DNA from 3 places in the Neorhizobium sp. LjRoot104 genome. Region 1 is predicted to be linked to each of the others. Evidence: riboswitches for the same ligand, from Rfam matches in the RefSeq annotation. Region 1 holds a riboswitch; each other region holds the start of a gene.
What was found. A riboswitch is a leader RNA that binds a small molecule or an ion and turns the genes downstream of it on or off. The one in region 1 is predicted to bind thiamine pyrophosphate.
Positions count from the first base shown of each region.

Region 2: it holds a riboswitch for thiamine pyrophosphate, as region 1 does, so the genes downstream of both, thiB (thiamine ABC transporter substrate binding subunit) here and thiM (hydroxyethylthiazole kinase) in region 1, are expected to answer to the same signal.
Region 3: it holds a riboswitch for thiamine pyrophosphate, as region 1 does, so the genes downstream of both, ACSQ8R_RS10980 (ABC transporter permease) here and thiM (hydroxyethylthiazole kinase) in region 1, are expected to answer to the same signal.

Region 1 is NZ_CAXURS020000002.1:1,266,567-1,274,469, forward strand. Features, by position in the region: gene ACSQ8R_RS28080 (glycoside hydrolase family 13 protein) at 1-1,036, shown strand, start outside; gene ACSQ8R_RS28085 (heavy metal translocating P-type ATPase) at 1,059-3,308, opposite strand; TPP riboswitch at 3,421-3,516, shown strand; gene thiM (hydroxyethylthiazole kinase) at 3,567-4,367, shown strand; gene thiE (thiamine phosphate synthase) at 4,364-5,002, shown strand; gene thiD (bifunctional hydroxymethylpyrimidine kinase/phosphomethylpyrimidine kinase) at 4,999-5,802, shown strand; gene ACSQ8R_RS28105 (response regulator) at 5,946-7,903, opposite strand, start outside.
Region 2 is NZ_CAXURS020000001.1:3,696,520-3,704,422, reverse strand. Features, by position in the region: gene ACSQ8R_RS18315 (winged helix-turn-helix transcriptional regulator) at 68-580, shown strand; gene ACSQ8R_RS18310 (MATE family efflux transporter) at 577-1,992, shown strand; gene ACSQ8R_RS18305 (thiamine ABC transporter ATP-binding protein) at 1,993-2,700, opposite strand; gene thiP (thiamine/thiamine pyrophosphate ABC transporter permease ThiP) at 2,693-4,312, opposite strand; gene thiB (thiamine ABC transporter substrate binding subunit) at 4,317-5,327, opposite strand; TPP riboswitch at 5,367-5,474, opposite strand; gene ACSQ8R_RS18290 (response regulator) at 5,556-6,005, opposite strand; gene ACSQ8R_RS18285 (ABC-F family ATP-binding cassette domain-containing protein) at 6,165-7,903, opposite strand, start outside.
Region 3 is NZ_CAXURS020000001.1:2,193,918-2,201,820, reverse strand. Features, by position in the region: gene ACSQ8R_RS11000 (CocE/NonD family hydrolase) at 1-701, shown strand, start outside; gene ACSQ8R_RS10995 (ABC transporter ATP-binding protein) at 691-1,716, shown strand; gene ACSQ8R_RS10990 (ABC transporter substrate-binding protein) at 1,751-2,800, shown strand; gene ACSQ8R_RS10985 (ABC transporter permease subunit) at 2,797-4,485, shown strand; TPP riboswitch at 4,554-4,657, shown strand; gene ACSQ8R_RS10980 (ABC transporter permease) at 4,792-5,586, shown strand; gene ACSQ8R_RS10975 (ABC transporter substrate-binding protein) at 5,583-6,527, shown strand; gene ACSQ8R_RS10970 (NUDIX hydrolase) at 6,625-7,527, shown strand; gene nadA (quinolinate synthase NadA) at 7,596-7,903, shown strand, end outside.

The DNA of each region.
Region 1 (7,903 bases):
CGATTATATCGGCAAGCAGGTGGACCAGGCGATCATCCATGACGGCCCGCACCTGCACGACTACCTGCAGGAAATGAACCACGAAACCTTCCGCAACCGCGATATCCTCACCGTCGGCGAGACCTGGAGCGCGACGCCCGGTTCCGCACTCCTCTATTCCGGCCGCAACCGCCACGAACTGTCGATGGTCTTCCAGTTCGAGCACGTCACCCAGCAATGGGACGAGATCTACGGCAAATGGCGCTCGAAGCCGTTCGACCTCGTGAAGCTGAAATCAGTGCTTGGAAAATGGCAATATGCGCTCTCCGACGACGGCTGGAACTCGCTGTTCTGGGGCAATCACGACCTGCCGCGCGCCCTCTCCAAATATGGAGACGCAACCGGTTATCCGGTGGAATCGGCCAAGATGCTGGCGACCGTGCTGCACCTGATGAAGGGCACGCCCTTCATCTATCAGGGCGAGGAAATCGGCATGACCAACATGCCGTTCACGACGATCGAGCAGTATCGCGATATCGAAACGCTCAACATGCACCGCCTCCATGTCGAGGCCGGGCTGTCGCCCGAGGAATTCATCAAGGGCGCCAACGAGAACGGTCGCGACAATGCCCGCACCCCGATGCAATGGAGCGCCGCTCCCTATGGAGGCTTCTCGACCGGCGTGCCCTGGATCGAGGTAAACCCCAATTACCCGACGATCAACGCAGAACGCGAGATGACCGACGAAAAGTCGATCTGGAACCACTACCGCAAGCTGATCGCGCTCCGGAAAACCCACGAGGTGATCGTCTACGGGCTCTATCAGGGCTGGCTCGACAGCCACCCGGATGTATTCGTCTATTCGCGAACGCTCGACGAGGAGCGCCTGGTGGTGGTGGCCAATTTCACGGCCCGCGACGTGACGATCGAGCTCCCGGGCGAATTGCAGATGTCGGGCGAAGGCCTGATCTCGAACTATGAGCCGGTGAATGCGCTTGGCGAGAGCCTGACGCTGAAGCCCTACGAGGCTTTTGCGGTTCTGGCCCGGGAGCCTTGAAAACGGGGCCGCACGCCGGTGCCTAGCTCCTCACCCGCAGCAATCTCAGGGCATTGATCGTCACCAGCACAGTTGCCCCGGTATCGGCGAGGATCGCCGGCCACAATCCCGTGACGCCGATGATCGTCGTCACCAGGAAGACCGCCTTCAGGCCGAGCGCGATCGAAATGTTCTGGTAGATGTTGCGCATCGTCCGCCTCGACAGCCCGATCATCGCAGCGATGTCGCGGACCCGGCCATGCAGCGCTGCAGCATCGGCTGTTTCCAGTGCGACATCGGTGCCGCCCCCCATCGCGATTCCGACATCGGCGGCAGCAAGCGCCGGGGCGTCGTTGATACCGTCGCCGACTTTGCCGACCACGAAACCTTCACGCTTCAATTCGCCGACGATCCTCTGCTTGTCTTCCGGCATCAGCTCGGCGCGGACCTCGATGCCGAGGTCCTTGCCGATCGCAGTCGCGGTGCGGGCATTGTCGCCGGTCAGCATGACGGTCCTGATGCCGGCATCGGTGAGCGCCTTGAGGCCTGCCCGGGCGTCCGGGCGCGGTTCGTCGCGCATGGCGATGGCGCCGGCAAGCACACCGCCGACAATCAGCACCGAGACGGTCTTGCCCTCGTCGTTGAGACCGGTGATCCGTCGCGAATGCGCCATCGGCAGCGACACGCGTTCGGCCGCTGCCTTGGGCGAACCGAGGAATACCTCCTCGCCTTCGACCACGGCCGTGACACCCTTGCCACCCAGCGCCCTGGCATCCGTCGCAGTCGGAATCTCGACCTCGTCATCCGCAGCCTTGGCGAGGATCGCGACGGCCAACGGATGGCTGGAGCCGGTTTCGAGCGCGGCGGAAAAACGCAGCACGTCCTCCGCATTGCGGCCGAAGGCGATCACGTCTGTCACCTGCGGCTTACCCGCTGTCAGCGTGCCGGTCTTGTCGAGCGCGACTGCGGTGATCTTGCCGAGCGTTTCCAGCACCGCGCCGCCCTTCATCAGCAGGCCACGGCGGGCGCCCGACGACAGCGATGCGGCGATCGCCGCCGGCGTCGAGATCACCAGCGCGCAGGGGCAGCCGATCAAGAGGATCGCCAGGCCCTTGTAGACCCACTCGCTCCAGGACGCGCCGGCGACAAGCGGCGGCAGGATAGCGACCAGAGCGGCAACCGCGACAACGCCCGGCGTGTAATAACGCGAGAAACGGTCGATGAAGCGTTCGGTAGGGGCCTTGCTTTCCTGCGCCTCCTCGACCAGCCGCACGACGCGGGCGATGGTATTGTCCTCGGCGGCGGTCGTCACGCGAACCCGCAAGGCCGCATCACCGTTAATCGTACCGGCAAACACCGTGTCATCGACGCCCTTGGAGACCGGCGTGCTTTCGCCCGTCACCGGCGCTTCATCGATCGCGCTTTCACCGGCGACGATGACGCCGTCCGCCGAAATACGGTCACCGGGACGCACGAGGATGATCGCGCCGACGGCAAGGTTTTCCGCCGGCACTTCACGGGTCTGGCCGTTCTCTTCAAGGAGCGCGTTCTTCGGCACCAGCGCGGTCAGGCTCTGGATGCTCTGCCGCGCCTTGCCGGCCGCGACCCCTTCCAGCAGTTCGCCGATGAGAAAGAGGAAGACCACGGCGGCAGCCTCTTCGGAGGCATCGATGACCACCGCGCCAACGGCGGCGATCGTCATCAGCATCTCGATCGAAAACGGCGTGCCGGCGAATGCGGCCATGATCGCGCGGCGCGCGATCGGCACGAGGCCGATCAACATCGCGGCCGTAAAGATATAAGTGTCATAGGCCGGAATGAGATGGCCGATCCCGTAAGCCACGGCCAATGCAATGCCGACCAGGATGGTCAGGCGACCCTTGGCCGATTTCCACCACGGCCCATCCATCGGCTCGTGATCGTGGCCGTGCAGGCCTTCGATTTCCCTGGAGCCGTGGTCGTGATCGTGATGCGCGTGGTTGGAATGATCGTGCCCCCCGTCATGGTCATGATGATGGTGATCGCGCGCCTTGCCGATCTCCCCCGCAAGGGGGGAGACCGGGCGTTTGCCTCTTCCCAAAGCCCGGAGCGTATACCCCAGCCCGACGACCTTCTTCTCGATCGCGACGAAATCGCCCGTGCCGTCATGCTTCACCGTCATCGTGCCCGAGGCGACCGAAACGGACACGTCCTCGACGCCCGGCATGCGGCGCACCGCCGTGTCGATCTTCGTCGCGCAGCTGGCGCAATCCATCCCGCCAACCTTGTATCGTGCCTGTGTCGTCGCGTTCATCGTCTCATTCCCGTTGGATCGAGCCACCTGTCTACAACCTCTAGCGACTAGAGCTGCAAGGCCCCTCCAAGAAAAAATCACTGGCGAAGCGCATTGTCTTTGCTGTAAGCCGTGGTGAAGACAGGGGCGTCCGGCAAAGCCGGGCTGAGAAGCACCCTTAGAACCTGAACCAGATCATGCTGGCGGAGGGAGTCGCCCGGGCGTTCAACATTGCGCCCCGCGCCTGCTCCGCCGAACGAGGCAGACATGCAGACGACAATGCCCCTTGGACAGACCCCCGGCCAGCTGCTGACCGCGATGCGCGCCAAAAACCCGCTCGTCCAGAACATCACCAATTTCGTGGCGATGAACATCGCCGCGAACGTGATGCTCGCGGCCGGCGCCTCTCCCGCCATGGTTCATACAAAGGAAGAGGCCGGCGAATTCGCCCGCATCGCCGCGGCGTTGACGATCAATATCGGAACGCTGTCACCGGATTTCCTGGCCGGAATGAAGGCCGCCGCCACCGCCGCAACCGATACAGGCAGGCCCTGGGTGCTCGATCCCGTCGCCCACTACGCCACTGCATACCGCCGCGCGGCACTTTCCGAGCTCATGGAGTTGCGGCCGACGGTCATACGGGGCAACGCCTCGGAAATCATTGCGCTGGCCGGCAGCCAGTCGAGCGGCCATGGCGTCGATAGCGGGGACAGCGTCACGGCGGCCGAAGGCTCGGCCATTGCCATCGCTCAGCAGAAGACCTGTGTGGTTGCCGTCACCGGCGAGGTGGATTTCGTCACAGACGGCCGGCGTTCGGTTCGCATCTCCGGCGGTTCGGCCTTGATGCCGCGCGTCACCGCGCTCGGCTGCTCGCTCACCTGCCTTGTCGGCGCCTTCGCCGCGAGCGCGGACGACCCCTTCGAGGCGACGGTCGCCGCATTGGCCATGTTCGCCGTTGCGGGCGAGGAAGCCGCCCTCACCGCCTCGGGCCCCGGCTTCTTCTCCCCCATCTTCCTTGATCGCCTCGCTGCCCTGACCGGTGAGTCGCTCGATGCCCAAGCAAGGATCGTCGCGGCATGACCAAGATTTTCGATCTTTCCGTCTATCTCGTCCTCGACCCGGATCTCTGCCGCGGCATCGGTATGATCGAGACGACAAGGCTTGCGGTTGCCGGGGGTGCCACCATCGTCCAGCTCCGCGACAAACAGGCGGATACGGCAAAAATGGTCGAAACCGGCCGGGCGCTGAAGGCCGTGCTATCCGGTACCGGCGTGCCTCTCATCATCAATGACGACGTGGAGGCGGCTGTCGCGATCGGTGCCGAAGGCCTGCATGTCGGCCAGAGCGACATGGTCGCGGCGATGGCGCGGCAGCGTGTCGGTCAAGGCATGATCCTCGGCCTCTCGGTGGAAACCGAGGAGCTGGCGCGGCGGGTGGATCAGTCGATCGTCGATTATGTAGGCATCGGCCCGGTATTTGCGACCAGCACCAAGCCGGACCACAAGCAGCCAATCGGTTTCGACGGGCTTGGGCGCATCGCCGCCATGGCACCGGTTCCGGCTGTCGCAATCGGCGGCGTCAAGGCGGAACATGCCGGCCCGGCACTCGCCGCCGGCGCAAAGGGCCTCGCGGTGGTTTCCGCCATCTGCGGCCAGCCCGATCCCGAAGCCGCTGCCCGCAGGATCGCTGCGGAAATCGAGAGAGCACGCGCATGACCATCAAAAACGTCCTGTCGATTGCCGGTTCGGATCCCTCCGGCGGCGCCGGCATCCAGGCGGACCTGAAAACCTTCGCGGCGCGCGGCACCTATGGCATGGCGGCGCTGACCGCGCTGACGGCCCAGAATACCCAAGGGGTCACGGGAGTGCACGCGGTGCCTGCCGCTTTTGTCGCAAACCAGATCCGCACGATCTTCCTCGACGTGCGCGTCGATGCGGTGAAGATCGGCATGATCGCCAATGCGGAAATCGCCGGGATCGTCGCCGACATACTGCGCCCCTACCGGGACAGCGTGCCGATCGTGCTCGATCCGGTGATGATCGCCAAGGGCGGATCGCCGCTTCTGGCGCTCGATGCGGTGGATGCCGTTACCTATAAGCTGATGCCGATTGCCGCCGTCGTCACCCCCAACCTGCCGGAAGCCGCCGCCCTGCTCGGCGAGGCGATCGCCACGACCCGCGAACAGATGGCGGACCAGGCCGAGCGGCTGCTGAAGATCGGCCCCAAGGCCGTATTGGTGAAGGGAGGCCATCTGGAAAGCGAGGACAGCCCGGACGTGCTCGCCGACGCCACCGGCATCCACTGGTTTGAAGGCAAGCGCACCGCGACGAGCAACACCCACGGCACCGGCTGCACGCTTTCGAGCGCGATTGCGGCGGAACTTGCCAAGGGCGCCTCGCCGGCTGAAGCGATCACGGTCGCCAAGACCTATCTCGCCGGCGCGATCACCGCCGCCGACACCCTCACCGTCGGCACCGGCCACGGACCGGTATCGCATTTTTACGAGTGGTGGTGAGGCGATCCCCAAGGTGAAGGGCCCCGATCGCATCGGGGCACGACATCCTTTATCCCGAGCCGTCGAAGGGGTCCCGCCGGCGACCTTCCCGCAGTTGAAAGTGAGAACATAGCTGCCGGCTCGACAAGGGTGGCGACGGGTTCTCAGCCCTTCTGCGCTGCAATCTTCTCGAAGACGATTGCGATTTCCTGGCTGCCGTAGGGCTTCTTCAGAAGCACGGCGCCATCTACTGCCGCCTCGTCGGGAATGCGGTCGTTGCCGGTCGCAAACACGATACCGACAGTGGGAGATAGTCTGCGCGCCTGCTGCGCGAACTCGCCGCCGGAAAGACCCGGCAGGCCGAGATCGGTAACCACCACGTCAAAGCTGCGCGCCTCTATCATGCCAATTGCCTCCTCCGCCGTCGAGGCTTCGGAAACCTCATGCCCCAGTTCGGCCAGGAGGTCGGCCGTGCTCATGCGGATCAGGAAATCGTCCTCGACCAGCAGCACGGAATAACGCGGCAGTACCGGCCGTTGCCCGATCGGCGGGGCGGGCGGCTTGGCTGAGAACGACGCCCTCACCTGGTTGCGATGCTGCTGGCCGTTCAACACGTGGCGGATCTTTCGCGCCAGGGCCTCACGGGTATAGGGTTTGGAGAGCAGTTCGACGCCGGGATCGAGCCGGCCACCATGCACGATCGAGTTTTCCGTATAACCGGAGGTGAACAGCACGGCGATATCCGGCATCCGCTCGCGGGCATGCCTGGCAAGCTCCGTGCTCTTCAGCGGTCCCGGCATCACCACGTCGGTAAAGAGAAGATCGACCGGCACGCCGCTTTCGATAATACTCAGTGCACCCGCGGCGTCTTTCGCCTTCAGCACGGCATAACCGAGATCGCCGAGCAGCTCGACGACCGTGGCGCGCACCTGCTCGTCGTCCTCCGCCACCAGAATAGTCTCGGTGCCGCCGGTCACCGGACCGAAATCGGCGTCCGTGACGAGATCCTCGCTTCGCTGGACGCGCGGGAAATAGATCTTGACGGTCGTACCCTGGCCGAGTTCGCTGTAGATCTTGATATGGCCGCCAGACTGCTTGACGAAGCCATAGACCATGGAAAGGCCGAGGCCGGTTCCCTTTCCGACGGGCTTGGTCGAGAAGAACGGTTCGAACACCTGTTCCATCACCTGCGGTGTCATGCCGGTGCCCGTATCGGTCACGGCCAGCATCACATATTGGCCGGCCGGCACGTCCGCATGCTGGCGCACATAATTGTCGTCAAGGAAAGCATTGCCCGCCTCGATCGTCAGCTTGCCCCCGTCTTCCATCGCGTCGCGGGCATTGATCGCGAGGTTGAGCAGCGCGTTCTCGATCTGGGTCGGATCGACCAGCACGTTCCAAAGGCCGCCGGAACGGATCGTCTCGACCTCGATATCCTCGCCGAGCGTTCGGCGCAGCAGCTCTTCCATGCCGGTGAGGAACCGACCGATATTGACGACCTTGGGCTCCAGCGGCTGGCGGCGGCCGAAGGCAAGCAACTGACTTGCGAGCTTGGAACCGCGCTGCACGCCGGCAAGTGCATTCTCCACCCGGCGGCCGGCGCGCTGGTTGCCGGCGACGTCCTTGGCGAGGAGCTGAAGATTGCCGGAAATCACCTGCAGCAGGTTGTTGAAGTCATGCGCCACGCCGCCCGTCAGCTGGCCGAGCGCTTCCATCTTCTGGCTCTGGCGCAGCGCCTCCTCCGCCTTCAGACGTTCTGAAATCTCGGACGCGATCTTCTGTTCGAGGCTGGCGTTCAACGCCTGCAGCGCCTCCTCGGCGCGCTGGCGTTCGGCAAGATCGCGTTCCGCTGCACGGAAGAGCCGCGCGTTATCGATGGCGATCGCCACCTGGCCCGCAGCCCCCACCACCAGCCGCTCATGCTCCTCGCGGAATTGGCCGGGCTGGGCATGACCGAAGAAAAGGCCGCCGAGCACTTCGCCGGAGCGGGAGATTACCGGAACCGTCAGATAGCTGCGCACCGGCAGATGACCCTTCGGCATGCCGAAATACGGTTCGTTCCGGCCGTAGCGCGGATCCGTCATGATATCGTCGGAGCGGATAACGCCCTCGCCGCTGAATG
Region 2 (7,903 bases), on a different contig from region 1:
CGCGAATAGTTACTTGCAATTTGCTAGTAGCTTGTGTCACAAGACCGCCGTCGCCTGGAGCAATCCGATGAAACGAGCAGGTCCCACTGACACCGGATGTCCGGTGCTGCGCAGTCTCAAACATGTCGGCGAGGCCTGGAGCATCCTGATCCTGCGCGATGCGCTGGCGGGTGCCACCCGTTTCGACGAATTCCAGCGCAATCTCGGCATCGCTCCGAACATCCTGACCAGCCGGCTGAAGTCGCTCGTCGAATCCGGCCTGCTGGAAAAGCGGCGCTACTGCGAACGTCCTCCGCGCGACGAATATCACCTTACGCAGCGTGGCCGCGATTTCAGGCCCGTGGTGCAGGCGCTGCTTGCCTGGGGCAACCGGCACCTGGCGCCGGAAGGCGAGAGCGTGGTGATCGTCAACACGGAGACGGGCGAGCAGGCCGAGCCGGTGATGATCGACCGCCGCAGCGGCAAGCCGCTGAGCGACCCGATTTTCACCAACGCGGCGGGGCCTGCCGCGAGCGAACGCATGCGCCGACGCTATCCGACGATGAACCAGTTCCCGCAGCATGGAGAGGCCGATCGATGAGCGCCGTTACCACCGAAGCCGTCGAAGCGGCGGCACCCTTCGAAGACGCGGATGTGTCGCCGATCAACCCCCGAACCCGGCAGCTGCTGCAGGGTCCGATCCTGCCGATGCTGATCCGGCTTGCCTGGCCGAATATCCTGATCATGCTCGCCCAGGCCTCGACCGGCCTCATCGAAACCTGGTGGGTCTCGCATATGGGCACCGCCGCGCTTGCCGGCATGGCGCTCGTGTTTCCGGCCGTGATGCTGATGCAGATGATGTCGGCTGGCGGTTTCGGCGGGGCGATCTCGTCGGCTATCGCCCGTGCGCTCGGCAGCGGCCGGCATGACAATGCGGAACTGCTGGCCTGGCACGCCGTCGTCGTCAATGTCGTGCTCGGGCTGTTGTTCTCGGCCATCATGATCGCCTTCGGCCGGCCGATCTATCTCGCGCTCGGCGGCGAGGGACCGGAACTCGAAGCGGCACTCGTCTATTCGAATGTCGTTTTCGGCGGCATGATCTTCGTCTGGCTGATGAACGGGCTGGCAAGCGTCGTGCGTGGCACGGGCAATATGCTGTTCCCGGCGCTGGTCACCTGCGTGGGCGCGGTGCTGCTGGTGCCGGTGTCGCCGCTTCTGATCTTCGGTTTCGGTTCATTCCAGGGTCTTGGCATTGCCGGCGGCGGGCTGGCCCTGGTGCTCTACAGTTTCGGTGGCACCGCGGTTCTCGCCTGGTACATTCTCTCCGGCCGTAACCTGGTGCGTTTCGGCGTCGGCCCGCTCCGCTGGGCGATGTTCCGGGATATCGTCCGTCTCGGGGCGGCCGCGGCGATCAATTCGGTTCTCACCAACGTGACCATCGGCATCGCCACGGCGCTGGTGGCGACTAAGGCGGGGGTCTCGGCGGTTGCCGGTTTCGGCACCGGCGCGCGGCTCGAATATCTGCTGATCCCGGTGATCTTCGGCATCGGCGCGCCGATGGTGGCGCTGGTCGGCACCAATATGGGCGCCGGCCAGAAGGATCGCGCGATCCGCATCGCTTTCACCGGCGCTGCCATCGCCTTCGTCATCACCGAAACGATCGGCCTGATCGCGGCAATCTTCCCGGTTGCCTGGATCTCGCTGTTCAGCGAGGAACATGGCGCGATCGATGCGGGCGTCGCCTATCTGCAGATCGTCGGGCCGGTCTACGGTTTCTTCGGTGCGGGGCTGGCGCTCTATTTCGCCTCGCAAGGTGCGGGACAGTTGCTCTGGCCGCTTGCCTGCGGTTTCCTGAGGCTCGCCATCGCGGGGTTTGGTGGTTGGCTGGCCCTGGAACTCGCCGGCTCCCTGAACGGATTGTTCTTTGCGCTGGCCGCCGGGCTGGTCGCTTACGGCGGGATCCTGTTGCTCGCCATCCGCTCCGGCGCCTGGTTCCGGGCAAAGGCGGCCTGATCAGCCGGAGAGAAATTCGGCGAGTGGCGGAATATCGCGCTGCCCAAGGAATTCCTCGGCCGGTGCCTGCAGCAGGATATGCCCGTGGTCGATGAAGATCGCATGGTCGGCCAATCGGCCGACCTCATCCGGATCGTGGGTGACGATCAGCACCGTGTTGCCCGTCTCGCGATGCAGGTCGATGAGCAGGTTGGCCATCGAAAGCCGCAGGCCGGGGTCGAGCGCCGCGAACGGCTCGTCCATCAGCAGGACCGGTTTTCTGCGAACCAGGGCCCGGGCAAAGGCGGCGCGCTGCCTTTCGCCGCCGGAGAGCGTGCCGGGTGTCCGTTTTTCAAAACCGCCCAGCCCGACACGCTCCAGCGCCTGCGAGATCGCCGTCCGGTCGCTGCCGGACAATTTGAGCGACGGGCTGATGCCGAGCCCGATATTGGTGGCGAGGTCCAGATGGGCGAAGAGATTGTTGTCCTGAAAGATCAGCGAGACCGGTCGCTCCGACGGGTGTTTCTCCATCACGTCCGCGCCGGCGATCAGGATACGGCCGCGGTCGGGCGTCTCGAAGCCGGCAACGAGGTTGAGGAATGTCGATTTTCCGGAGCCGGACGGGCCGGTGATCGCGGTCACGGCGCCGGCAGGGAGCAGGCAATCGAAGCGGAATTCCTTCGTGCCCAGCTTCAGTTCAACCCTGTCCATCGCGACGCCGTCAGTCATGGCTTGCTTCCTTCCGGCCAGCAGTGCCGATCATCGTCAGCCCCAGGCAGATAATGCCTAGGATGAGCGCCAGCCCGTCGGCATCATTGGTGCGATAGCTGGATAGCCGGCTATAGACAAGCCAGGGCAGGGTGGTGAGCTCGCTGGAGCCGAACAGCGCCACCGCGCCGAGGTCGCCGAGCGAGAGCGCCATGGCAAAGGACAGCGCCGTCAGCAGCGGCTTTGCCAGAACCGGCAGATCGATCCTCCGCCAGCGTGAAAAGCCCGAGAGGCCAAGGCCTGCTGCAAGCCTGCCCGTCCGTTTGCGATGTATTTCGACGGCGGGCGACAAAACGCGCATCACGAAAGGAAGCGCCATCAGCATGTTGATGATCGCGACCAGCGCCGGGGCGAAGCGCGCGACGTCGCCGAACGGGCGCAGCATCAGGAACCAGCCGGTTCCGAGCACGACCGGCGGCACGAGCAGCACCAGCGAGGACATTCCGCCCAAGGACAGGGAAAACGCCCTGGCCGTTCCGCCGGGCCGCTTCATGTCTGCGATTGCACCGCGCCCAGCAATGATAGCCAGGGAGGTCAGAACAGCCAGCAGGCCGGCGGAAAGCGCAATGGTGAAACTGGTCCAGGCGGCGCGCAGGAAGGCGGCGCTCTTGACGAGGCTCCAGAGATTGGCCTGGACGCCCGCGCCAAGGATGGATGCGAGCGGCAGGATCAGGAATGTCGTGGCAAGCAGGATAGCGAGAGCATCCCAAAGCCTTGCCGGCAACGTTCGGCCATCGAACCGGCGTGTCGCCCGGCCAGCGGTGACACCAGCGTCGTCAGGGGCTGGAGGAAGCGAGATCGCGATCAGGATCAGCGCCGTGATGACGATCTGCAGCAGCGACAGCGCGATGGCGCGCGGCGGGTCGAAATCGAAGCGCAGGGACTGGTAGATCGCCACTTCGAGCGTCGTTGCGGCCGGCCCTCCGCCGAGCACCAGGACAAGCGTGAAACTCGTGGCGCAGAGCATGAAGATCAGGCCCGTTATGCCGGGAATGACCCGGCGCGCCGCCGGCCACTCGATGAAACGGAAGACGGAAAAGGATTTCATTCCCAGGCTCGACGAAAGCAGCCAGTATTCCGCCGGCAGCCGCTCCAGCGCCGCCAGCAACAGCCGCGCGGCAAGCGGCAGGTTGAAGAACACATGCGCGAGAAGGATGCCGGATAGCCCGTAAATGCTGACCGGCTGCTCGAGGCCCAGTTTCAACAGCAGGCTGTTCATTACCCCTTGCCGGCCCCAGATGCCGATCAGCCCAAGCGCGCCGATCAGCACCGGCAGACCCATCGGCAATGCCATCAGCCGGATGATCCAGATCCGGCCCGGAAAACCTGAACGGCGCGCGAGTGCTAAGGCGACGGGGAGCGCGAAAACCACTGACAGTAGTGTCGAGAGAGCCGCCTGTAACAGGGTGAAGCGCAGAATTCGCCAGGTATAGACGGTGAACAGCCGGCCCTGGCTGCGGCCGGCATCGAAGGACAGAAGTGCGGCGACCGCCATGCCGACGAAGAGGGTGATGCCGGCCAGGCTCAGCAGCCCGCAGATTACTCCCCGTCTCCGCTCGGCCCTCGTCAGCATAGGATCAATTCATGCTCATGGCTGTCAGCCATTCGTCGATCCAGGCCTGACGGTTCCTGGCGACTTCGTCCGAGCCCATGAGGAACGTCTTTGCCGGCTGAACCAGCTTGCCGAAGGCGTCGGGAAGCGGCTCGGACGTCTTGGCCGCCGGCATCATCCAGTTGGTGGTCGGGATGACGTCCTGGAAGGCTGGCGACACCATGAATTTCAGGAACTGTTTCGCCAGATCCCTGTCTTTCCCGCCCTTCAGCAGGCCGGCGACCTCGATCTGGATGTAATGGCCTTCCGAGAAGGAGGCGGCCTGATAGCGGTCGGTCTTTTCCTCGACCATGTGGTAAGCCGGAGAGGTCGTGTAGGAAAACACCATCGGCACTTCGCCCTTGGTGAAGAGACCATAGGCTTCCGACCAGCCGGGCGTGACGGTCAGCACGCGTTTCCTGAGTTTTGCCCAGGCTTCCGGCGCCTTGTCGCCATAGACCGATTTCACCCAGAGCAGCAGGCCGAGGCCGGGTGTCGAGGTGCGCGGGTCCTCTATTGCGATCTTCTGGGCCGGATCGCCGTCCACCAGTTCCTTGAGGCTCTTCGGCGGGTTCTTCATCGCCTGGGTGTCGTAGACGACGGCGAAATGCCCGTAGTCATAGGGAATGAACGTGTCGTCGCTGTAATTGCCCGGCACCTTGGCGGCGGATGCGTCGAGCCCATGCGGCTCGAACAGGCCGGTCGCCTTTGCCTCGGAGATCAGGTTGGTGTCGAGGCCGAGCGCGATATCGGCATCGGTACTCGGGCCTTCGAGTTTCAGGCGGGTGAGAAGCGCGACGCCGTCGGCGACGCCGACGAAATTCAGCTTGCAGGCGCAGGTCTTCTCGAACGCCTCTTTCACCTTGGGACCTGGACCCCAGTCGGAAATGAAGCTCTCGTAGGTGTAGACGGTCAGCGTCTTTTCCTGCGCCTCGACCGGCGCGGAAAGGCAAAGGGCGGCTGCGGCCGAGAATATGGAAAGAATGGTCCTGCGCATCAGCGCCTCCTCGCTTTGTGACAAAGGGGACCAGGCGCTGATGAAGAGCCGTCTAATCCCTCCGCCGGTGTTAACCGGATCAGGTTCCGCGGGTTGGCCAAAGGCCTCTCAGCCGCGTGAAAACGCGCGGCACCCCGTTAGAGCGGATCAGATTTAGCGGCGGCGGGAATGGCTGGCAAGAGGCTGTTTCTTGCTGGCCACGGGCGGATCCCGCAGGATTAAAATTCCTCAGTGGTTCTGGGAAAACACTTTGAGTTCACGCGGAACGACCGCCATCCCGCCGAGACGGTTGGCGACGGCATAGTCGATCGTCTTCTCGACCACATCAGGCATGACCGGTTTGGTGAGGACGCCGAGCGACCCTTTGATGCCGGCTTCCACGTCGTCCGGGTTGCCCGTCATGAACACGACGGTGATGCCATACTGCTCCGCAAGCTCGCGGCCGATCTCCGGACCGGTCCGACCGTCGGAAAGATTGACATCGACGAGGGCAATATCGGCATAGGCAGCGAGCGCCAGGGCGTGTTTGCGGGCATTGGCAAAACCAGCGACTTTCAGGCCCATGGATTCGATCGTCTCTGCCACATCGAGCGCGATCAGAAACTCGTCTTCGACGATCATAACTCTTTGATTCATCGCCTCAGTGGCCAGCCGACGACGCGTAACATTTGTCAGCATTGGATGCCCCCATTCGGTTGATCGGTTCCCGGAAGGCCGATGCGTCCCCGGGACATCTCGACCACTGTTCACACTGAGAACGTCTCGGGACATCATATGTTCCGGTCCGCGACAAATATTTTTTCAGCTAACTACTTGTTAAGCTTAACAAATCGCAAATCAGCCTTCGATTTCCTCACGCAGCATTTCGAGTTCCAGCCATTCCTCTTCCATTTTGCTGATGCTTTGACGCAGCTTTTCCATCTCCGCCGCCAGCTTGTTGAAGGCGGCCGGATCCTTGCTGAAGAGGTTCGGATCGGCCATTTTCTCCTCGCGGGCGGCGATCTCGGCCTGCGCCTTTGCCATTTCCTTCGGCAGGTTTTCGAGCGCGAACTTCTGCTTGAAGGAGAGCTTGCCCTTGCCCCGGGGGGCTTCGGCGGCGGGAACCGCCGCATCGGCTTTTGCCTTGTCCGCCTTTTCCGCGCGACGCCTTTCTTCCTGCGCGCCTTTGCGCTGCGCCAGCATATCGGTGTAGCCGCCGGCATACTCGATCCAGCGGCCGTCCGGTGCGTCGGGATTGGCGGGGGCGATGGTCGAGGTCACGGTCCGGTCGAGGAAGTCTCGGTCGTGGCTGACGAGGATGACGGTGCCGGTGTAGCCGGCGACGATTTCCTGCAGCAGGTCGAGCGTCTCGATGTCGAGGTCGTTGGTCGGTTCGTCCAATATCAAGAGGTTCGAGGGCCTTGCCATGATGCGGGCGAGCATCAGCCGGGCGCGCTCGCCGCCGGAGAGGTTCTTGATCGGTGTCCTGATCTGTTCCGGCTGGAACAAAAAGTCCTTCATGTAGCCCGCGACATGCCGCTGCTCGCCGTTGACCAGCAGCGTCTCGCCACGACCGTCCGTCAGATAATGGGACAGCGTGTCTTCGGGGTTCAGGTCTTCGCGCTTCTGGTCGAGCGTTGCGATTTCCAGATTGGTGCCGAGCTTGACGGTGCCGGTATCGGGCGCCAGCTGGCCGGTCAGCATTTTCAGAAGCGTCGTCTTGCCGGCGCCGTTCGGGCCGACGAGACCGATGCAGTCGCCGCGATGCACGCGGATCGAGAACGGCGCGACGATCGGCCGGTCATAGCTCTTGGTGATGTTTTCCGCCTCGATGACCAGCTTGCCGGATTCGCGGCCTTCGCTGACGCTCGCCTGCACCGTGCCCTGCGGTCCCTTGTGGCCGCGATAATTGCTGCGCATCGTCTGCAGTTCGCCGAGGCGGCGCATGTTGCGCTTGCGACGGGCGGTGACGCCGTAGCGCAGCCAGTGTTCCTCGCGCTCGATCGCCTTGCCGAGCTTGTGCTGTTCCAGCTCTTCCGCCTCCAGCACCTCATCGCGCCAGGCTTCGAACTCGCCGAAACCGCGGTTGAGGCGTCGCGACGTGCCGCGGTCGAGCCAGACGGTGGCATTCGAGACCTTTTCGAGGAAACGCCTGTCGTGGGAGATCACCACCAGCGCGCTTCTGGTCTTGCGCAACTCGTCTTCCAGCCATTCGATGGTCGGCAGGTCGAGATGGTTGGTCGGCTCGTCGAGCATCAGGATGTCCGGCTCGGGCGCCATGACGCGGGCAAGCGCCGCGCGGCGGGACTCGCCGCCGGAGAGCGTGTTCGGGTCTTCCTGGCCGGTGAGGCCCAGATGTTCGAGCAGATAGGTGACGCGATAGGGATCGTCGCCCGGGCCGAGGCCTGCTTCGGCATAGGCCTGCACGGTCGAAAACCCGGCGAAATCCGGTGCCTGTTCGAGATAGCGGATGGTCGAGGATGGATGACGGAATACCTCGCCTGACTGGGGCTCGACCATGCCGGCGGCGATCTTCATCAGGGTCGATTTGCCGGAACCGTTGCGGCCGACGAGGCAGATGCGGTCGCCAGGCTCCA
Region 3 (7,903 bases), on a different contig from region 1:
AGGGCTTTGGCGAACGGCCGCAGCCGGTCCGGTTCTTCGACATGGGGCGACGGCGGTGGCTCGTTCTTTCCGGCCGGCCAGAGGTTTCGGGGGCCGACTTTTTCCTGTCTTCCTCCGGGCTCGGCGCGGCAATGGTCAGCGACGGCAGGCTGCTTGGCGAAACCGGCGGCGAGATGCGGGATACGTTCGTTCACGATCCGACGCGGCCGACTCCGCTCGTCGGCGGGCATCTCGGCGTGCCGCAAGGCTTTGCTGACCATGGCAGCCACGATAACCGCGCCGACGTCGCCGTCTACACGACCCTGCCTTTCGAGGCGGCACGGTTCTTCGTCGGCGAAGCCGCGGCCGAGATCGAGGTGGATACGCGCTCCGAGGGCTTCGACCTCTGCGCGACGCTGTCGCTCGTCGCGCCGTCCGGAGAGGCGAGGGTGCTCAGCACGGGTTATGCCCGACTCGAAGGCGGTGGAAAGGTTCCGGTGCGCATCAGTCTCCGCCCGGTCTGCGTCACAGTCTCCGAAGGCTTTGCCCTGCGGCTTTCTCTGCAGGGCGCCGGCGCGCCGGCCTTCGAAGTTCATCCCGGCGACGGGCCGTTCGCATCTGTGCCCGAGATGGCGCGGCGACCGATCACCATTTCCATCTGCCATGGCGGGGCGACGCGCTCCCGCCTGATCATGCCCGAGGCTCCCGAAAATGTCGCATAAGCACTACCTGACGCTCGACAACATCACGGCCACCTATGGTGACTCCGTCGCCGTCAGCGGCCTGACGATCGAGGTCGCCAAGGGTGAACTCCTGTCGCTGCTCGGGCCTTCCGGCTGCGGCAAGACGACGACGCTCAGGATGATCGCCGGCTTCGTGCAGCCGTCCGAAGGCCGCGTCATCCTCAATGGCGAGGACATCAGCAAGCGCCCGGTGCATACCCGCAATATCGGCGTGGTCTTCCAGTCCTATGCGCTGTTTCCGCATCTGACGGCTCTGGACAATATCGGTTTCGGCCTGCGCATGCGCCATGTCGGCAAGGCGGAATGCCGTGCCCGTGCCGCCGCGGCACTCGATACCGTCGGTCTCGGCGCCTATTACGACCGATATCCGGGCCAGCTTTCCGGCGGTCAGCAGCAGCGCGTGGCGCTCGCCCGCGCTTTGGTGATCGAGCCGGACGTGCTTCTTCTCGACGAGCCGCTTTCCAACCTCGACGCCCATCTTCGCGCCGACATGCGCACCGAAATCCGAACGCTGCAGCAGCGGCTCGGCATCACCACCGTGTTCGTCACCCACGACCAGCAGGAGGCTCTTGCGATGTCGGATCGCGTCGCCGTGATGAACAAGGGACTGCTTGCCGAGATCGGCACGCCCGTCGCGCTCTGCGACCGGCCGCATTCGCCATTCACCGCATCCTTCCTCGGCGCCCGCACGGTGATCGAGGGGCGGACGGAGAATGGATTGTTCAGCGCGCCTGGGCTCACCTGCGAAGGTGCGCCTTCCGGTGCGACCCGTCTCGTGCTGCGCGCCTCGCGCCTCAGGCTTTCCGACGAACCGGGGCCGTTGCATCTCTCAGGCACGCTCGTCAACGCAGCTTTCCTCGGCGACACGTACGAAGCCGATATCCAATCCGCATGCGGCACGATCCGCCTGATCGTGCCTTCGGATATGCCGCCTCCGCCCCTCGGGACGCCGTGCAGCATCCAGACCCAGCCGGGTGGCGCAACATTCATCTGAACGGACAGACCTGACCGAAAAAGGGGAACACGAAATGACTCTCTCGCGTCGTACATTCAACAAGCTGATTGCCGGTGCCGGCCTTGCCGCACCGTTCCACATCATCCGTCCCGCCTCCGCGCAGGAGCCCAAGAAGGGCGACGAACTGGTCGTCGGCATCTGGGGCGGGGCGCAGGAAAAGATCGTCAAGGAACACGTCGAGAAGCCGCTGGTCGAGAAATACGGCTGCAAGGTCAGCTACGTCCTCGGCGGTACCGGTGACCGGCGCGCGAGGGCCTATGCGGAACGCGGCCGCCCGAGCTTCGACGTCCTTTATCTCAACATCTTCGAGAGCCGACAGGCCGTGAAGGACGGCGTGACCCAGGCGCCGACGCCGGCCGTCAAGAACTTCGAGGCGCTTTATCCGAGCGCCCGCAAGGGCGGTTACGGCGTTGCCTTCAACCCCTGCACGATCGTCTACGACAAGACCAAGGCGTCGAAGCCGATCACCTCCTGGAAGGACATGTGGAACCCGGAATGGAAGGGCCGCATCGCCTGGCCGGACGGTCTCGGCGCCGAAGGCATTTCCGCGCTTATGATGGCGGCCCGTGTCTGGGGCGGCGACGAAAAGAACGCCGACATCGCCTTCGAAAAGGTCAAGCAACTGAAGCCGTTTGCCGCCATCCAGGGCAGCCAGGCGCAGCTCTTCGAAATGTTCGACCAGAAGCTCGCCGACCTTTCCGTCGAGTTCGGCAGCTTCACGCAGTCCTATGTCGAAACCCGCAATCCCAATATCGCAATCGCCAAGCCGGTCGAGGGACAGGCGCTTTCGATGAACGTCGCGTGCATCACCGAAGGCACGAAGAACCAGAAACTCGCCGAGGAGTGGATCAACCTGCACCTCTCCGAGCCCTGCATGCTCGCCTATGCGCGCCAGATCTACTACTCGCCGACCGTCAGCAACATCACCGTCCCGGACGACCTCAAGTCGAAGCTCGTGCTCGGCGACGAACAGGTCAGCAAGCTCGTCGATTTCGATTGGGACGTGATCAATGCCAGCCGCGCCAAGTGGCAGGCGAAATACGATCGGGAGATCGCGGGATGAACCGTTGGATCGGGCCGGCGCTTGCAGCGCCGGTCACCCTTTGGCTGCTTCTGTCCTTTGCGGCGCCGATGTTCGTGGTCCTCGTGCTCTCCCTGCACGAGTATCCCGATCCTTTCGGTCCGCTCTTCATAGCTCCGTCGATCGCGCAGTTCCGGGACATCGTCTCCGACAGTTTCTATTTCGGCGTCGTCTCCGAAACCATCCTGCTCGGCCTCGGCGTCACCGTCATCACCGCGCTTCTCGGTTATCCGCTCGCCCACTGGCTGGCGCGCATGCCGGTGAAATACCGCGCGGCCGCCTTCGCGGTGATCCTCATTCCGCTGCTCACCAATGTGGTGGTGCGCTCGCTCGGCATCATCCTGCTGCTCGCGCCGGAGGGGCTGATCAATTCGGTCACCGGCCTCGTCGGCATTCCGCCGGCGAGATATATGCTGTTCACCCACGGCGCGGTCGCCGTCGCGCTGGCGCAGGTCTTCCTGCCGTTCATGGTGCTGGCGCTCTACGACAACCTGCAGAACACGTCTCCGCGCGTTCACGAGGCGGCCCAGAGCCTTGGCGCTTCTCCCGCTGTGCGGTTCCTCACCGTCGATCTGCCGCTTTCGCTGCCCGGCCTGCGGTCCGGTGCCGTCATCGTTTTCCTGATGGCGACCACGGCCTATGTCTCCGCCTCGCTGCTTGGCGGCAAGAAGGTCTGGACGACCGGCATGCTGGTGCTGCAGGAGGCGATCAAGAACCTCAACGCGCCGCTTGCCGCAGCACTTGCGATCATCATGACCGTGACCGGTCTCGCGTTTGCGGCGCTGTGCGCCTATCTCCTCAATCGCCTGATGCCGTGGCTGAAGGGCAAGCCCAGCAATCCGTTGAGCATTCCGCGCTGGATCGTGCCTGTCATCGACATCCTGGGGCCGGTTGTTTCGAAACTGCTGCTTGCCACCTCGCTGCTGCTCCTGCTGCTGCCGCTGGTGCTGGTCTGCATCCAGAGTTTCAACGACGTGCCCCAGGCGACCGCCTCCGGCTTCCGCGGCTTCACGCTGAAATGGTACGAGGCGGTGTTCTTTGCGGGGACCTATGCGGACGCCTTCTGGGTGTCGGTGCAACTGGCGGTCACCTCGATGCTGGTGGCGCTGGCGCTCTCTTTGCCGGCGGCGTTTGCGCTCGCCCGTTATCCGTTCAAGGGCCGGTCCGCGCTTCTGACCTTCTGGCTGCTGCCGATGTCGCTGCCGCATGTGGCGATCGGCGTCGGCATGCTGCGGCTGCTACAGATCTACCTGATCGTGCCGCCGTTCCTCGGCCTCGTGGCAATCCACGTGATCGTCATCCTGCCCTTCGCGATCACGTTGCTGACGACCTCGGTCATGGGCCTCGACCGGGCGCAGGAGGAAGCGGCTGCAAGCCTCGGGGCAAGCCCCGCGCGGCGGTTCTTCCTGATCATCATGCCGGGACTGGCGCCAGGGCTGTTTGCCGCCGGCATCGTCGGCTTCCTGCTGAGTTTCGGCGAGGTGACCGTCACGAGCTTCCTCACCACCGCCCGCCTGACGACCCTGCCGGTGCGCATCTACTCGGAATCGACCTTCAGCCTGGAGCCGACCGCGCATGCGATCTCGGCGGTGCTGATCGTCTTCACCGTCATCGCGCTGGTCCTGGTCGGCAGGGTGGTTCGCCTCGACCGTCTCTACGCACGATAAAAGGGAAACGACAGCGGGCCGGTCGTCCGGCCCGCTTGACAGGCATACTGAAAACCGACAGTTATCGTCTCAATTCCGAGGGGGGCATCTTGACGATGCTGAGATGGCGGTGAGCCGGACCCTTGAACCTGATCCGGGTCATGCCGGCGTAGGAACGGAAATAGGCGTCGCCCGACGATTTTTCTCTTCTCCGCTTCACCTGGATCTCCGTGATTGACTGATCTGGAGATCGACCGATGATATCCATTGTTTCCGTTGTGCCCAAGGGGTATCCGGCCCTGACGTGCAGGTCCGACGTGTAGCATCATGCGCGCGTCCCATGCGGTCATAGGCCTCGTCCTGCTTGTCGTTCTCTGGCAAGCGGGCGTCTGGCTGTTCGCTCCGCCCCGTTATATTTTGCCGTCTCCCCTTGCCGTCGCTTCCGCCTTCTGGCGGCAGCCGGGTTTCCTGCTGCAAAACAGCGTCGTCACGCTGACGGAAATCGCGCTCGGTCTGGTTATCGGCGCAGGCCTTGGTATCGCCACCGCCTTCGGCGTTGCGGCGCTGCCGCGGCTTGGCCGCCTCGTCTGGCCGATGGTGCTGATCTTGCAGGCCTTTCCCGTCTTCGTTCTGGCGCCGATCCTGGTTCTCTGGCTCGGTTTCGGGCTTGCCTCGAAAGTGGCGATGACGACGATCATCATCTTCTTTCCGGTCGCATCGGCTTTTGCCGATGGTCTTCGCCGCACGGATCAGGAAATCCTCGATGCGGTCTCGCTGGAGGGCGCGAGCCACTGGCAGACGCTGGTGACAATCCGCATGCCGCTGGCGATCCCGAGCCTCGTCTCTGGCCTTCGGGTCGCAGCACCGCTCGCGCCGCTGGGTGCGGTCGTCGGCGAGTGGGTCGGCGCTTCCGGCGGGCTCGGTTTCGTCATGGTCCAGGCCAATGCGCGCATGCAGACCGACACCGTGTTTGCGGCGATGGTCATACTCGCGATCCTCACCCTCATCCTGCGGCTTCTCATCGACCGGCTGACCGCCGGTCTCGCCCCCTGGGCCAGCGAAGCCGATCCTTCATTCTCATCCACAGCCAAATCCGCATCAGGGAGTTCCGTCCGATCATGATCCGTATCCTCACCGCGTCCTTCATCGCGCTGGCAAGCCTTGCCGCGCCCGCTTCCGCGCAGGCGGCCGACAAGCTCAGCGTGCTTCTCGAATGGTTCGTCAATCCGGACCATGCGCCGATGGTGATCGCCGAGCAGCGCGGCCTGTTTGCCGATGCCAATCTGGACGTCGAACTCATTCCGCCGTCCGACCCTTCCGCGGTGCCGCGTCTCGTCTCGGCCGGTCAGGCGGATATCGGCATCCACTACCAGCCCAATCTCTATCTCGACCACGAAGCCGGCCTGCCGCTCGTGCGTTTCGGGACGCTGGTCGAGACCCCACTCAACACCGTCACGGTTCTGGCGGACGGTCCGATCAAGAGCCTCAAGGACCTCAAGGGCAAGAAGGTCGGCTTTTCCGTCACCGGATTCGAGGATGCGATGCTGAAGCGCATGCTGGCTTCGGAAGGCCTTTCCAACGATGACGTGGAGCTGATCAACGTCAATTTCTCGCTGTCGCCCTCGCTGATCGGCGGCAAGGTGGATGCGACGCTCGGCGGCTTCCGGAATTTCGAGCTGACCCAGATGAAGCTGGAAGGCCATGCCGGCCGCGCGTTCTTCCCGGAGGAGCATGGCGTTCCGGCCTATGACGAACTGATCTTCGTTACCCGCCGCGATCTTGCTGCCGACAGCCGCCTGCCGCGTTTCCTGCATGCCGTCGAACAGGCCTCGATCTTCATCACCAACCATCCGCAGGAAGCCTCGCAGCTTTTCATCAAGGCCTATCCGAACCTCGACGACGAGCTGAACCGCACGGCCTTCTTCGATACGCTGCCGCGTTTTGCCAAGCGCCCGGCCGCCCTCGACCAGGGCCGCTATCAGCGTTTTGCCGCCTTCATGCAGGAGATGGGGCTGATCAGGACCGTGCCGCCGACCGGCGACGTCGCGGTCGAAATCAAATAGGCCAAGTCGCTGATATTGTTTGATTTGAACTCCGGGGTTCGCGTAACGTGATTTTCATGCCAGATCGGCGTTGCATGTTACGTACCCCGGAGTTTGCTTGACCATCGGACTTGCCCATGCGGAACTGATCGCGGTCCTTTCCGCCGTCACCGGCGACGAGCCGCGCGTCATGACGGTTCGCTCCGGCGATGCGCTGCCGTCCGGCCCTTTCGAGCTCGGCCACAGGAGCCTGCAGGCCGGGCTCCGCGAGTGGGTGGGGGACCAGACGGGCCATCCGCTCGGCTATCTCGAACAGCTCTATACGTTCGCCGACCGGGACCGGACCCATGAGGATGCCGAGGGGCGGACGATCTCGATCAGCTATCTCGGCCTCGTGCGCGAACAGGCGGCACCCGGCGCCGGCAAACCCGGCTGGCATGGCTGGTACGAATATTTCCCCTGGGAGGATCATCGCGGCGGGAGGCCGGATATCCTGGGTGCCATCACCGGCCGCCTGCAGGACTGGGTTGCGGCCGAACCGGCGCGGCGCGAGCACCGCAAGCGCCGAGTCGATTTCGCCTTCGGCCTCGATGGGGCCGCCTGGAACGAAGATCTCGCCCTGCAGCGTTATGAGTTGATGTACGAGGCGGGGCTCGTCACCGAGGCGGGCTGCTCGGCGGCCAAAAGTTTCGGCCGTTCGATGTTTGCCGATCACCGCCGCATCCTGGCGACCGGGATCGCCCGGCTGCGCGCCAAGATCAAATACCGCCCGGTGGTCTTCGAACTGATGCCGGAGAGTTTTACGCTGTCGCAATTGCAGCACACCGTCGAGGCGCTTGCAGGCCTCACCCTGCACAAGCCGAATTTCCGCCGGCTGATCGACCAGCAGGAGCTGATCGAGGAAACCGGCGAGGCGACCAGTGAGACCGGCGGCCGGCCTGCCAAGCTCTTCCGCTACCGTCACGCGGTCCTCGAAGAGCGCGCGCTTTCGGGTTCGAAACTTCCGCTTTCACGCAATTGACATAAACTCGAATCGAGAATATCTCTTTGCGCCGGATATACTCACTTCGAGTATAAAAGGAGCAGATCATGAATTCTCCGCTTTCGGTTTCCTCGCTTTACGATCGTGTCAGCCGCGTCATCCCGAAAGCCGAGTGGATGAGCTACGAGGCGGACGTGGCGGCGATCCTTGAACTCAAGCGCACCCGCAACGCCGTCATCCTCGCCCACAACTACCAGACGCCGGAAATCTTCCATGGCGTCGCCGATATCGTCGGCGACAGCCTGGCGCTGGCCCGCAAGGCGATCGACGTGGATGCGGATGTCATCGTGCTCGCCGGCGTCCACTTCATGGCGGAGACGGCAAAGCTGCTCAACCCGGGAAAGACCGTGCTGAT